3 regions of the Devosia yakushimensis genome follow, and region 3 is predicted to be linked to each of the others. Evidence: predicted binding sites of a transcription regulator. Region 3 holds the regulator's gene; each other region holds the start of a gene.
What was found. The regulator PhoB, encoded in region 3, activates phosphate uptake and scavenging genes when phosphate is short. The targets are predictions, from matches to a motif close to TGTCATNNANCTGTCAT.
Positions count from the first base shown of each region.

Region 1 (4,131 bases), 1.5 Mb from region 3:
CACGCCCTCTACCCGCGGCGAATAGACCGAAATCTCGCGGAACGGCCGCGGCGCGACCATCCCCTCCACCCGCGCGCTGTTGAACTTGATCGCCAGCGCCGGCATGCGATTGCCATCCGCATCACGCTGGAACGCATTGGTTCGCACCGAGGCTTCCATCAGGTTGAGGAAGCGGCGGACGATAGTGTCCTCGTCCAGCGAAGCCATGGCATCGAGCGCCGCGGCGATATCCTCGCGCGCCTGTTCGGCAGCCACTTCGCGTTCATTAGCCCTGGGGTCGTGCAGCGCATTGAACAATGCGATCAGCGCCGTCGCCGCCCCGGCCTGCTTGACCAGCACGTTCGCAATATAGCGCTGCGAATAGGAGATACCGATCTGCCGCACATAGCGCGATAGCGCGCGCAACAGCGCCACGTCATGCCAGGCCAGACTCGTGCGGCTCACCAGCGCATTGAGCTGGTCGCTCTCTGCCTCGCCATGCCACACCGCCAATAGCCCGTCTTCGACCGCCGCGCCCCGCGTCGCCACGTCGAACCCGGCTTCGGTCGGCTCCAGCACCATATCGTGCAGATACCGCTCCACCCCGTCGCGCGGCACGATCGTATAGGTCCGCTCGTCGATTACCCGGAACCCGAAGGCCTCCAGCATCGGCACTCGGTCGCTCAGCGGAATAGCCGTGCCGCGATGATAGAACCGCAACCCGAGCGAGCCATCCGCGCCCGTCCGGCTGCGCAGCTTGATGGCGACGCCGTCGCCCAGCCCCTGCAGCACGGCAATGTCGGTATGAGCATCTTCTGCCGTGTTGCGCGATTGATAGGCCGCCGAAAACGCCCCGCGATAATCACTGATCGAGGCAGGGTTCTCAGCCGTCGCCGCCAGCGTGTCGCCGAAATTGGAGGTCAGCGCATCCACCCGCGCTTCCAATTCGCCACGGCTCGGCTGCGGCGTCGGCCCGGCAATCCGCCCGATAATCACATGCAGCCGGACCAGCTCACCTTCGGGGAAATTCGGATAGAATGCCGAAACCCGCCCGTCATAAACCTGCGCCAGATAGCGCGTGATCCGCGCCCGTGCTTCCCCGTCATAGCGGTCGCGCGGCACGTAAACCAAGATCGAGACGAAATTGTCGAACCGGTCGATACGCGGCAAAACCCGCACCCGCGGCCGGTCGTAGAGAGCCGAAATCGCGCTGGAAAATTCATAAAGCTGGTCCACCCCGATCTGGAACAGCTCATCGCGGGGATAGGAGTCCAGCGCGCTCAGCAGCGCCCGGCCGTCATGCCCCAGCGGATCGAGCCCCGATTTCCGCATCACCTCGGCAATCTTCCGCCTGATGATCGGCACATCGGTATGCGGCATGGCCAGCGCCTGGGCGGTAAACAGCCCCACAACGCGCAATTCGCCCACCGGCTCGCCATTAGCGCCGAACAGCTTCACGCCCACATAATCCAGATGCACCCGCCGATGCACCCGCGAGCGCACATTGGCCTTGGTCACCAGCAGCGGATCGCCCTCGGCCATGAAGGCGGTGTGCTGCGGCGTCGTTTCCACATAGTCCGCGCCGCTGCGCAGCACCCGAACATCGGGGTCGCGCAAAATGCCCAGCCCGCTGCCGGGGACGGGGGCCAGGGCCTCGCCCTCCACGCCATATTGGCGCAGTCCCAGGAAGGTGAAATTGTGCTCGATCAGCCAGTCGATAAAGGCCAGCGCCTCATCGCGCTGCTGTCCCTTGATGCGCTCCAGGTCCTTGGCCGCACGGCGCAGGCGCTCCAGCATGGGCTGCCAGTCGCGCACCGCATGAGCCACATCGGCCATGGTATTCTGGATTTCCGTCACCAGCCCGTCGACATCGGCCACCGGGTCGCTGTGAATATGCAACAGGCTCAGCGAACGCCCATTAGCCTCGGTCACCTCGCCATTGCCCACATGCACCACCGGGTGGGTGAACAGCCGCACGGAACCGCCCGCCGCCCGCACGGCCGCCAGCGCGCTGTCGACGATGAACGGCATGTCCGGGGAAATGATGTCGAGCACGAGCGCTTCGCCCGCCGCTGCCGGCCGCGCCGCCACGATCCGGCTGTTTTCGCCCTCATAGGCCAGCAGGTGCCCATAGGCCTGCCGCAAGACTGATTCGAACGCGTCGGCCGCCTGGGTGCCGAGGTCTTCGCCGTCGGTCGCCAGGATGGCGGCCTTGAAGAAGCGCCCAAATCCCGGCTCGGCGGCCAATAGAAGTGCTGCCCGCTCCAGCATGATCTGCCGGTTGGACCTGTCTTCGTGCGTCACGTTCAATACTCCCAGTCTCGCGCCGTCATTCTAGGCACCCGGGCGCGCGCTGTCTGCCATCCCTTCGCACAATAGCGCGAGCGCGCGATGTGTGGATGACAGCCAATGACGGTACGCATTTTGCCGCCGGCGCCTATCCCGCCACCCACCAGGGGCAGAGGCCCAATGTTGGCAAAAGGTTGCGATGCCTCCACGATCTGGCTAGCCTCCCGCAACGACCCACGCGGGAGCTGAAGCAATGAAACGCCTGACCAGGATTCTCGCCCTCACGGGCCTAGCCGCATCCCTGGTGCTCGGTTTTGCCGTCACCAGCCACGGCCAGGACCGCACCTTGATCAATGTGAGCTACGATCCGACGCGGGAGCTCTACCAGCAGTTCAACCAGGCCTTTATCGCCCATTGGCAGGAAACCAAGGGCGAGACCGTGGCCGTCCAGACCACCCATGGCGGCTCCGGCGCCCAGGCTCGCACCGTCATCGATGGCCTCGAGGCCGATGTGGTCACCCTGGCGCTGGAAAGCGACATCAACGCCATTGCCGATGCCAATCCGGCCCTGATCCCGGAAAACTGGCGCGGCACCTTCGAGAACAACAACGCCCCCTATACCTCGACCATCGTCTTCCTGGTCCGCAAGGGCAATCCCAAGGGCCTCAACGACTGGGGCGACCTGATCAAGGATGGCGTCGAAGTCATCACCCCCAATCCCAAGACCTCGGGCGGCGCCCGCTGGAACCTGCTGGCGGGCTGGGCCTGGGCCAAGGCGCAGCCGGGCGGGAGCGACGAGACCGCCAAGACCTATATCACCGAGCTCTATAAGCATGTCCCGGTGCTCGATACCGGTGCCCGCGGTTCCACCACCACCTTCGTGCAGCGCGGCATTGGCGACGTGCTGCTGGCCTGGGAAAACGAAGCCTATCTCGCCCTTGAAGAACTGGGTCCGGACGCCTTCGACATCGTGACGCCTTCGGTCTCGATCCTGGCCGAACCGCCGGTGGCTCTGGTGGTGGGCAATGCGGAAAAGAAGGGCAATACCGACCTGGCCACGGCCTACCTCGAATATCTCTATTCCGACGAGGGCCAGGCCATTGCTGCGGCCAATTACTACCGCCCGTTCAAGCCCGAGGCTGCCGCTCCCGAGGACATTGCCCGCTTTGGCGAGGTGAACCTGGTCACCATCGAAGACTTCGGCGGCTGGCGCAAAGCCCAACCCGAATTCTTCGGCGATGGCGGCGTCTTCGACCAGATCTATGCACAATAGGCACCGGCGACCGGCGCTCTACCAATAGACCTAACGGCGATCCCGTCGACATCCCACGACGTCATTCCCGCGCAGGCGGGAATCCACTCTTGTTACGAGGTCTGGAAAGAATGGATTCCCGCCTGCGCGGGAATGACACGGTGGATCGAAGCCGTTCCGCAGGGCAAATCGCTCCACTGGAGCGATTTGAGGTGAGAAGGCCATGAGAGCTGCGCTCGAATGGCGCGCCCTCCCAGCCCTAATGCATCGTCACCGGCTCCACCGGCGACCCCGGGCCATCCCCCACCTTCGGCCCCGCCCAGAACACCACATAGAGCAGCTCCACGCCCGCCGCATCGGTGATCTCGATCGACCGCGGCACCCGCGCATCCCCACCGGTGCTCATCGCGCGATCGATGATCGCCCGGCCCAGCTCGGCAGCATTGTGTTCGGCAGCATCGAGATCGCTGAATTCGCTCCCCGAGGTGTCGCGGATCAGTTCGTCATCGGTGCGGTAATGGAAAAAATAGCGGGGCATGACATCTCCCTCGCTGACAAAACGACCAGCAGCGCCCGAGGGTTGCGCCTGCTGGCCAGCAAATCACCTCACC
Region 1 covers NZ_BSNG01000001.1:2,183,494-2,187,624, reverse strand. Annotated here, with positions in the region: gene QQL79_RS10665 (NAD-glutamate dehydrogenase) at 1-2,283, opposite strand, end outside; gene QQL79_RS10660 (sulfate ABC transporter substrate-binding protein) at 2,522-3,541, shown strand; gene QQL79_RS10655 (DUF6894 family protein) at 3,780-4,058, opposite strand.
Region 1: the regulator PhoB is predicted to act here: its motif matches at 2,368-2,384, upstream of QQL79_RS10665 (NAD-glutamate dehydrogenase).

Region 2 (4,131 bases), on a different contig from region 3:
GGATAACCCTCAGACTTCGGCGATCTGATCATATAAATCCAGCCAATGTGGATTTTGCTGTTCGATCAGCTTTTCCTTCCATTGGCGACGCCATTTCTTGATCTGCTTTTCGCGGGTAATTGCCGAGTCCGCAGTCTCGTGGTGTTCGAACCAGATCAGGTTGTGCACGGCGTAGCGCTTGGAGAAGCCATCGACGAGGTCGTTGCGGTGGATGTAAATGCGGCTGACTAGATTGCTCGTAACGCCTGTATAGAGCGTGCCATTTTTGCCGCTGGCCAGAATGTAAACATAGAACCGTTTTTGTTGGTCCAATTTTCTCTACCACCCACCGCGTCATTCCCGCGCAGGCGGGAATGACGTTGTGGGTGGAGTGGATCGCGAACTACAACCTCGTGTCCCTCCGGTCCTGCCCCCTCACCCCTCGGTCAGCTTGAACTCGATGCGGCGGTTGCGGCGGTAGGCTTCGTCTGTGTCGGCGGGGTCGAGGGGGGTGAATTCGCCGAAGCCGGCGGCGACCAGCCGGTTGGGCGAGACGCCCTTGGTCACCAGGTATTGCGCCACCGAGATGGCGCGGGCGGCCGATAGCTCCCAGTTCGAGGGGAAGCGGGCATTGGAGATCGGGCGCTTGTCGGTATGGCCGTCAATGCGCAATACCCAATTGATATCGGGCGGAATTTCGGTTTCGAGCTGCAGGATGGCTGCCGCAAGGGCATCGAGATCGGGCGTGCCGCCGGGCTGGATATCGGCCTGGCCGGCATCGAACAGCACTTCGGACTGGAAGACGAAGCGGTCGCCCACCACGCGCACATCGGCGCGGCCTTCGAGGATCTGCCGCAGGCGGCCGAAGAAGTCGGAGCGGTAGCGGCTCAAATCCTGCACGCGCTGGGCGAGGGCCAGATTGAGGCGGCGGCCGAGATCGGCGATCTGGGTGCGCGATTCGGTATCGCGGGTCTCCGACGCCTCAAGTGCGGATTCGAGGGCCCCGATCTGGGTGCGCAAGGCGGCCAATTGCTGGTTGAGGAGGGTGATCTGGGCATTGGCCTCGTCGGAGAGGTCCTGTGCGTCGGTCAGCTGGGATTGCAGCCCGGCAATGGTTTCGTCCTTACCGGCGAGGCCCGTACCGATGCCCGAAAGCTGGCCGGTGAGCTCGGCATTGTCGGATTGGGCGGTAGCCAGGGTCGCGGTCAGATTGGCGATCTGGGAGGTCAGATCGTCCGAATTGGCGCGTTCGAGCTGCAGCAGGTCGGTCAGTTCGGCGATCTGGCTGTTGAGCCGGGAGAGCGCGGTGTCACGCCCCTGCAGCTCCTGGCCCAGGAAAAACTGGGTCAGCATGAACAGGCTTAGAAGGAAGATAATGACGAGCAGAAGGCTCGACAGGGCGTCGACGAAGCCGGGCCAGTAATTGGCCTCGATGCGCCGGCGGGAGCGCGCTCCTGCCATTAGTTCCGCCGCTCGGTATCGGCCTGGGAAAGGACCGCTTCGATCAGTTCGCGCAGCTTCTGATTGGTCTCGGCCTGTTCATTGATATGCTTGCGCAGATCGTCCTGCTCGGTGCGGATATGCTTGACCAGGCCATCGATGCCGCGCGCCAGCTCGGCCATGGCGCGGATGGCGTTCTGGGAGGAATTCTGGTTCTGCATCGAGCTGCCGAGCTTATCGAACATGGCCTGCATATCCGGTCCACCAGCGTTGGCCTGCATGGCCGAAACGGGATGGTCGAGCTCCGTCATCGAGGTCATCCAGTCTTCCAGATCCGTATAAAAGGCGTTCTGCGCCTGGCTGGTCTGGAGATCGAGAAAGCCCAGCACCAGCGAACCGGCAAGGCCGAAGAGCGAGGAGGAAAAGGCCGTGCCCATGCCAGCCAGCGGGGCGGACAGGCCCTCGCGCAGACTCGAGAATTGGGAGGCGCTATCGGTATTGGTGACGTCGAGCGAATTAATCACCCCGGCGACGCTGGTGACGGTTTCCAGCAGGCCGTAAAAGGTACCCATCAGGCCCAGAAAGACCAGCAGCCCGGTGAGATAGCGGGAGGTGTCCTTGGCCTCATCGAGCCGGTTGCCGACGCTGTCGAGAATGGAGCGCATGGAGGATGGGGTGATGACCGCTTCCCCGATCCGCTCGCGCAACAGGCCCGCCACCGGCGCCAACAGCACCGGCGGGCGGACGTTGGACACATTGCCGTCCTGCAGGGAATTGACCCATTTCACCTCGGGAAAAAGGCGGAATATCTGGCGGAAGCTGAGGAAAATGCCGATGAACAGGGCCAGGAAGATCATCGAATTGATAAAGGGATTGGCCCAGAAGAAGGTGACGATGGTGGTGAACAGAATGGCTGCCACCAGCGCCACAAGCACCAGGAAAATCAGGATCTTGATGAGATAAACAGTGGGGCTAGCGAGATGGTATGGATCATAGCCTTGCGTCATCTTTGCCTGAACCTTGCCTCACGCGCGCAAATCACCACCAAGACTAGTCAGTGCCGCGTGGCAGGGCAATGACAAAGGTTTGTGTGCGGGCACAGCTGTCACAGAGGTTTCGTTTAGGGCGCGTAGCGCTGTGCCGAACCGATCTTTCCCGGAGCCTGCCATGTCGATGGCCATGATTTCTCCCCAATTGCAGATGTTTTCCCGCAGCCAGCAGCCGGTCGCGCCACGCCATCTGGGAACACGCTATAATCGCGACGGCATTTTTCTGCCGGAGCGGGGCAATACCGTGGTGTGCCATCTGCAGGAGGGCACGGATACCGAACGGGTGCTGCGCGCCGCGCGTCAGCGATATCTCGCCATGCCACAGGCACGGCAATTGGCCTTCACCGCACCCGAAAGCCTGCATATGACGCTGTTTCAGGGCATTCTCGAAGGCAATAGAGCGCGCACCTATTGGCCCGATGGCGTGCCGCTGGATGCGCCGGTCGATGTCATGACCGAGCTTATGCTCGAGCGGCTGGCGCCATATTCCGGTGGCGCACCCTTTGCCGTGGAGGTGATCGGCGCGGTTCCGACGGGGCTGGTGGTCGCGGGCATTACCGAGGCCGACCGCCGCGCCATGGCCGGCTGGCGCAATGATCTGGCGGCCCTGCTGGGCTATCGGCATCCCGATCACGACAGCTACATATTCCACATCACCTTTGCCTATCTCATCGACTGGCTCGACGATGGGGCGCTGCCGGAATGGCAGGATATGCTCGATGACGTGCTGGCCATGATCCGCGTGCAGGCGCCGGTGCTGCAATTGCGCGCACCGGCCTTCTGCAGTTTTGAGGATATGAACTGGTTCGAGGAATTGCTGCCGCTCGGTTGAGCGACAGGCTACTGGATCGGCTTGAGCTGCTTGAGCAGGGCGGCGTGCAGGGCTTCATTGCCCGCAACCACCTGGCCGTTCCAGATCGAGCCGGGGCTGCCGGCGAAATCGGTAACGGTGCCACCGGCTTCCTTGACCATGAGCAGGCCCGGGGCCACGTCCCAGGGGGCCAGACCCGCTTCCCAGACCGCATCGTAACGGCCGGCGGCCAGCCAGGCCAGGTCCATGGAGATCGAGCCGGAGCGGCGGATGCCGGCAACGGCTGGATTGATGGCGGCGAGCTGGCGCAGTTGCAGCGTGTCGTTGGCGGTGCCCTGCGTCTTGATGCCGGTGCAGACCACGGCATCGGCGAGGTGCCGACGACCGCCAATGCGCAGGCGGCGGCGATCGTTGACCCAGGTGCCGCCACCCTTTTCGGCGGTGTAGAGCTCGTCCAGCACGGGATTGTATATCACCGAGGCGACGATCTCGTTGGCGCGTTCAAGGGCGATTGCCACGGCAAATAGCGGGATCGAGTGCAGGAAATTGGTGGTGCCGTCGAGCGGATCGATGATCCAGCGGTGCTGGCCATCGGTGCCGGCGACTTCTCCGCCTTCTTCCATCAGGAAAGCATAGGTGGGGCGGGCCTTTTTGAGTTCGTCGAAGACGATCTGTTCGGCGCGCAGGTCGGCCTTTGAGACGAAGTCTGCCGGCCCCTTGCGGGACACCTGCAGGTTTTCGACTTCGGCAAAATCCTTGGTGAGCGAACGGCCGGCCTTGAGAGCGGCGCCGACCATGACGTTGAGAAGAGCTGAACGGGCCATGATCAGTCCGCCCGGCGCATATAGGTGG
Region 2 covers NZ_BSNG01000003.1:23,910-28,040, reverse strand. Annotated here, with positions in the region: gene QQL79_RS18715 (ABC transporter transmembrane domain-containing protein) at 1-6, shown strand, start outside; gene QQL79_RS18710 (GIY-YIG nuclease family protein) at 10-312, opposite strand; gene QQL79_RS18705 (peptidoglycan -binding protein) at 415-1,440, opposite strand; gene QQL79_RS18700 (flagellar motor protein MotA) at 1,440-2,426, opposite strand; gene QQL79_RS18695 (DUF1868 domain-containing protein) at 2,587-3,300, shown strand; gene QQL79_RS18690 (inositol monophosphatase family protein) at 3,309-4,103, opposite strand; gene efp (elongation factor P) at 4,106-4,131, opposite strand, start outside.
Region 2: the regulator PhoB is predicted to act here: its motif matches at 2,523-2,539, upstream of QQL79_RS18695 (DUF1868 domain-containing protein).

Region 3 (4,131 bases):
GGTGCGCTTCTCGGCGTCTCCCCCGCCCTGCGCCAGGCGGCGCTCGGCATGGGTGCCAGCAAGACGCAGATGGTGTTCCATCACGTGCTGCCGGTCACCTTCCCCTCGATCCTGACCGCCACCATCCTGGGCGTTGCCCATGCGCTGGGCGAAACGGCTCCCCTGCTGCTGATCGGCATGAAGGCCTTCGTCGCCGCCGTGCCCGCCACCCCGCTCGACCAGGCCACCGCTCTGCCGGTCCAGATCTATCTCTGGCAGGGCAATGAAAACCGCAATTTCTTCGAACCCCGCACCGCCGCCGCGATCATGGTGCTTCTCGTCGTCATGATCATGCTCAACGGCGTCGCGATTTATCTCCGCTCGAAGCTCGAAAAGCGCGCATAGTGAGAAGGAACAGCTCCAAATGGACATGCTCGCCGGCAAGGTTAAAATGACCCACCAGACTGTGAACTCCACCATGAATCCCACAGACGCACTCGAACGCCCGATCCGCCTGCACGCCAAGGACGTCACCGTCCATTACGGCGCCAAGCAGGCCCTGCACGGCATCTCGATCGACATTCCCGACCGTGCTGTCACCTCCTTCATCGGCCCCTCGGGCTGCGGCAAGTCGACCTTCCTGCGCTGCATCAACCGCATGAACGACACCATCGAAGGTGCCAAGGTCGGCGGCCTGATCGAGCTGGATGGCGAGAACATCTACGATCCCAGCCTCGACGTCGTGGAACTGCGCGCCCGCATCGGCATGGTGTTTCAGAAGCCCAACCCCTTCCCCAAGTCGATCTATGACAACGTCGCCTATGGCCCCAAGATTCACGGCCTGGCCCGCTCCAAGACCGACCTTGACGAGATCGTGGTATCTTCCCTGCGCAAGGCGGGCCTGTTCGAGGAAGTCAAGGACCGCCTCAACGAACCCGGCACCGGCCTGTCCGGTGGCCAGCAGCAGCGCCTCTGCATTGCCCGCGCCATCGCCGTCAGCCCCGAAGTGATCCTGATGGACGAGCCCTGCTCGGCCCTCGACCCCATCGCCACCGCCATCATCGAGGAACTGATCGATGAGCTGCGCGAGAACTACACCATCGTCATCGTGACGCACTCCATGCAGCAGGCCGCCCGCGTCAGCCAGCGCACGGCCTTCTTCCACCTGGGCAATCTGATCGAGGAAGGCGTCACCGAAGACATCTTCACCAATCCGGTCAACAAGCAGACCCAGGACTACATCATGGGCCGCATCGGCTGATCGAACCCCGGACCAAGAGAGACAACGACATGCCCACTTCCGGCCCCGAACATATCGTCTCGTCCTACAATGACGAGCTCGTCGCCCTGGCCCAGTCGATCGCCGAAATGGGCGGTCAGGTCGAGGTCGCCATCGAGAACGGCACCAAGGCGCTGCTGCGCCTGGACCGTGAGCTGGCCGATCTCACCATCATCGCCGATCAGCGCATCGACGACATGCAGCGCCGGATCGACGACATGGCCGTCTCCATGATCGCCCGCCGCCAGCCCATGGCGTCCGACCTGCGCTCGATCATCACCGCCATCCATGTCGCTTCCGATCTCGAACGTGTCGGCGACATGGCCAAGCAGCTGGCCCGCCGCTCGCTCAAGCTCGAAGGCCTCAACCTGCAGCCGACCTTCTATAACGGCGTCAAGAACATGACCAATCTGGTCCTCCGCCAGATCAAGGATGCTCTCGACTCCTATTCGAGCCGCGACTCCGCCGGCGCCATCGAAGTGTGCAATCGCGACGACGAGGTGGACGCCATGTACACCTCCCTGTTCCGCGAATTGCTCACCTACATGATGGAAGATCCGCGCAACATCACGCCCTGCACTCACCTGTTGTTCTGTGCCAAGAACCTCGAGCGCATCGGCGACCACGCCACCAATATCGCAGAACGCGCCTATTACCTGCAGACTGGCAAGCAGCTCACATCCGAAGTGGTGGAGCTGCATCGTACCCAGCTCAAGGCCTAGCCCATGCCGGCAACTATTCTCGTCGTCGAGGACGAAGGCGATATCGCCATCCTCCTGCGCTACAATCTCGAAGCCGAAGGTTTCCGCGTCGTCACCGCGGAAACCGGGGATGAGGCCCAGAGCCAGATCCACGAAAAGCTGCCCGACCTCATCCTGCTCGATTGGATGCTGCCGGAGATTTCGGGTATCGAACTCTGCCGGCGCCTGCGTGCTCGCGAGGAAACCGCCCGCGTGCCGATCATCATGCTCACCGCCCGTGGCGAAGAGGAAGAGCGCGTTCGCGGTCTTTCGACCGGCGCCGACGACTATATCGTCAAGCCCTTCTCCGTGCCTGAGCTGATCGCCCGCATTCATGCCCTGCTGCGCCGCGCCAATCCCAATCTGGTAACGGCCGCCCTCAAGGTCGGCGATCTCGAGCTCGACCGCACCACCCACCGCGTCCGCCGCGCCAATCGCGACGTCCATCTCGGCCCCACCGAATACCGCCTGCTCGAATATCTCATGCGCCATCCCGGCCGAGTCTATTCGCGCGAGCAATTGCTCGATGGCGTCTGGGGCAACGATGTCTATGTCGATGAGCGCACCGTCGACGTGCATATCGGCCGTCTCCGCCGCGCCATCAATCGCGGCCGCGAATCCGACCCTATCCGCACCGTCCGCGGCGCCGGCTACGCCTTCGACGAACGCTTCGCCCAAGTCGCCTGACCCCCAAAAGCATCCTCACTACGAAATCCCCGCGAAAGCGGGGATTTTCGTTTGTGCGCATAGAAACGGCAGGCCACAGCGCACCCCCACCGGCCAGTCCCTCCCCCTATCAGGGGGAGGCTAGGAGGGGGTACTCCAATGGCCACGTAGGAACAGAAATCCCAGCAACTCGATGTCACCCTCCCCTTGATGGGGAGGGCCAGGGAGGGGTGAGGGAAGCCACAAAGGCTCGATGGTAACCACTACCCCACAAAAGGGCCCATGCTACCATCCCCCCACCGCCCTCCCTCGAGTCGCCTGTAATGTCCTCCACATCCCGGCTCAACCCGCTGCACCTGCTGATCGCCTTCGGCACCGGCGGCCTGCTCACGTTGATGGTCTTTTTCAACGGCGAACTGGGCCGCTACGGCAATGCCCTCTTCTCCTCCTGGGCAGCGCATGGCACCGGTACCGTCGCCGCTCTCGTCTTCCTCGCCCTGCTCTACCGCCACCGTCCGGCTGCCGCTTCCGAACCAAAACCTCGCGCGCCACTCTGGGCCTATCTCGGGGGCATATCGGGCGCCGCCACGGTCATGCTGACTTCCACCACGGTAAACTCCCCGCTTGCCTTGGCCGGAACGCTGGCTCTGGGTCTGGCCGGCCAGGTCGTTTTCAGCCTCGCTGCCGACCGCTGGGGCCTGTTCGGCCTGCCCAAACGCCGCCTCGAATGGCGCGATCTCGCTGCCGTGCTCCTGATCCTGGCCGGCAGTGCCCTGATCATCCTTGTCGGCATGGGAGGACGCCCGTGATCGTCCCCATCCTCTATGCCGTGCTGGCCGGGCTTCTGGTCGGCCTCAGCCGCCAGCTCAATGGGCGCCTAGCCCTTTCAAGCTCCCCATTGATCGCCTCGTTCTGGAACCACCTTGTGGGCTTCGTCGCGCTTACCGCGCTGGGCCTCGCCATTGGCGGCCTGATCCCGGCCGGAGCGGCCGACGCCCCCTGGCACGCCTATATCGGCGGCCCCATCGGCGTCATCTTCGTCGCCTCCGGCAGCTGGCTCATTCCCCGTATCGGCGCAGTCAACACCGCTCTTCTGGTCATCGGCGGCCAGATGGTTTCCGGCGTCCTGCTCGACCTCGCCCGCGGTGCCCCCTCGACCCTTTGGGCCAGCGCGCTAGGAGTAGTGCTCATCCTGGGCGGCATGGCGCTGACACAGCGGCGGCGGTAGCCCCAATCTATCCCTCTTATCCCCGCCACCAAAACCTCCCGCATACTGCCTCCATCTTCCGGGATACGGGCGGCGCTGCAGCGACGAGCGTCCGGAGGCCAGCCGGGGGAGTGGGGGTCGCGCTCTGCTCCGGGTCGAGCGGACAAGGCAATCGGGCGGGCGCTACGGCAAACGCTGGGGTCTGCGATCGCGCCGTCCGATAAAGTCCCGGCACCCCGAGGCGGCATGCGTCTCATACT
Region 3 covers NZ_BSNG01000001.1:715,262-719,392, reverse strand. Annotated here, with positions in the region: gene pstA (phosphate ABC transporter permease PstA) at 1-384, shown strand, start outside; gene pstB (phosphate ABC transporter ATP-binding protein PstB) at 458-1,240, shown strand; gene phoU (phosphate signaling complex protein PhoU) at 1,270-1,980, shown strand; gene phoB (phosphate regulon transcriptional regulator PhoB) at 1,984-2,685, shown strand; gene QQL79_RS03410 (DMT family transporter) at 2,988-3,473, shown strand; gene QQL79_RS03405 (DMT family transporter) at 3,470-3,892, shown strand.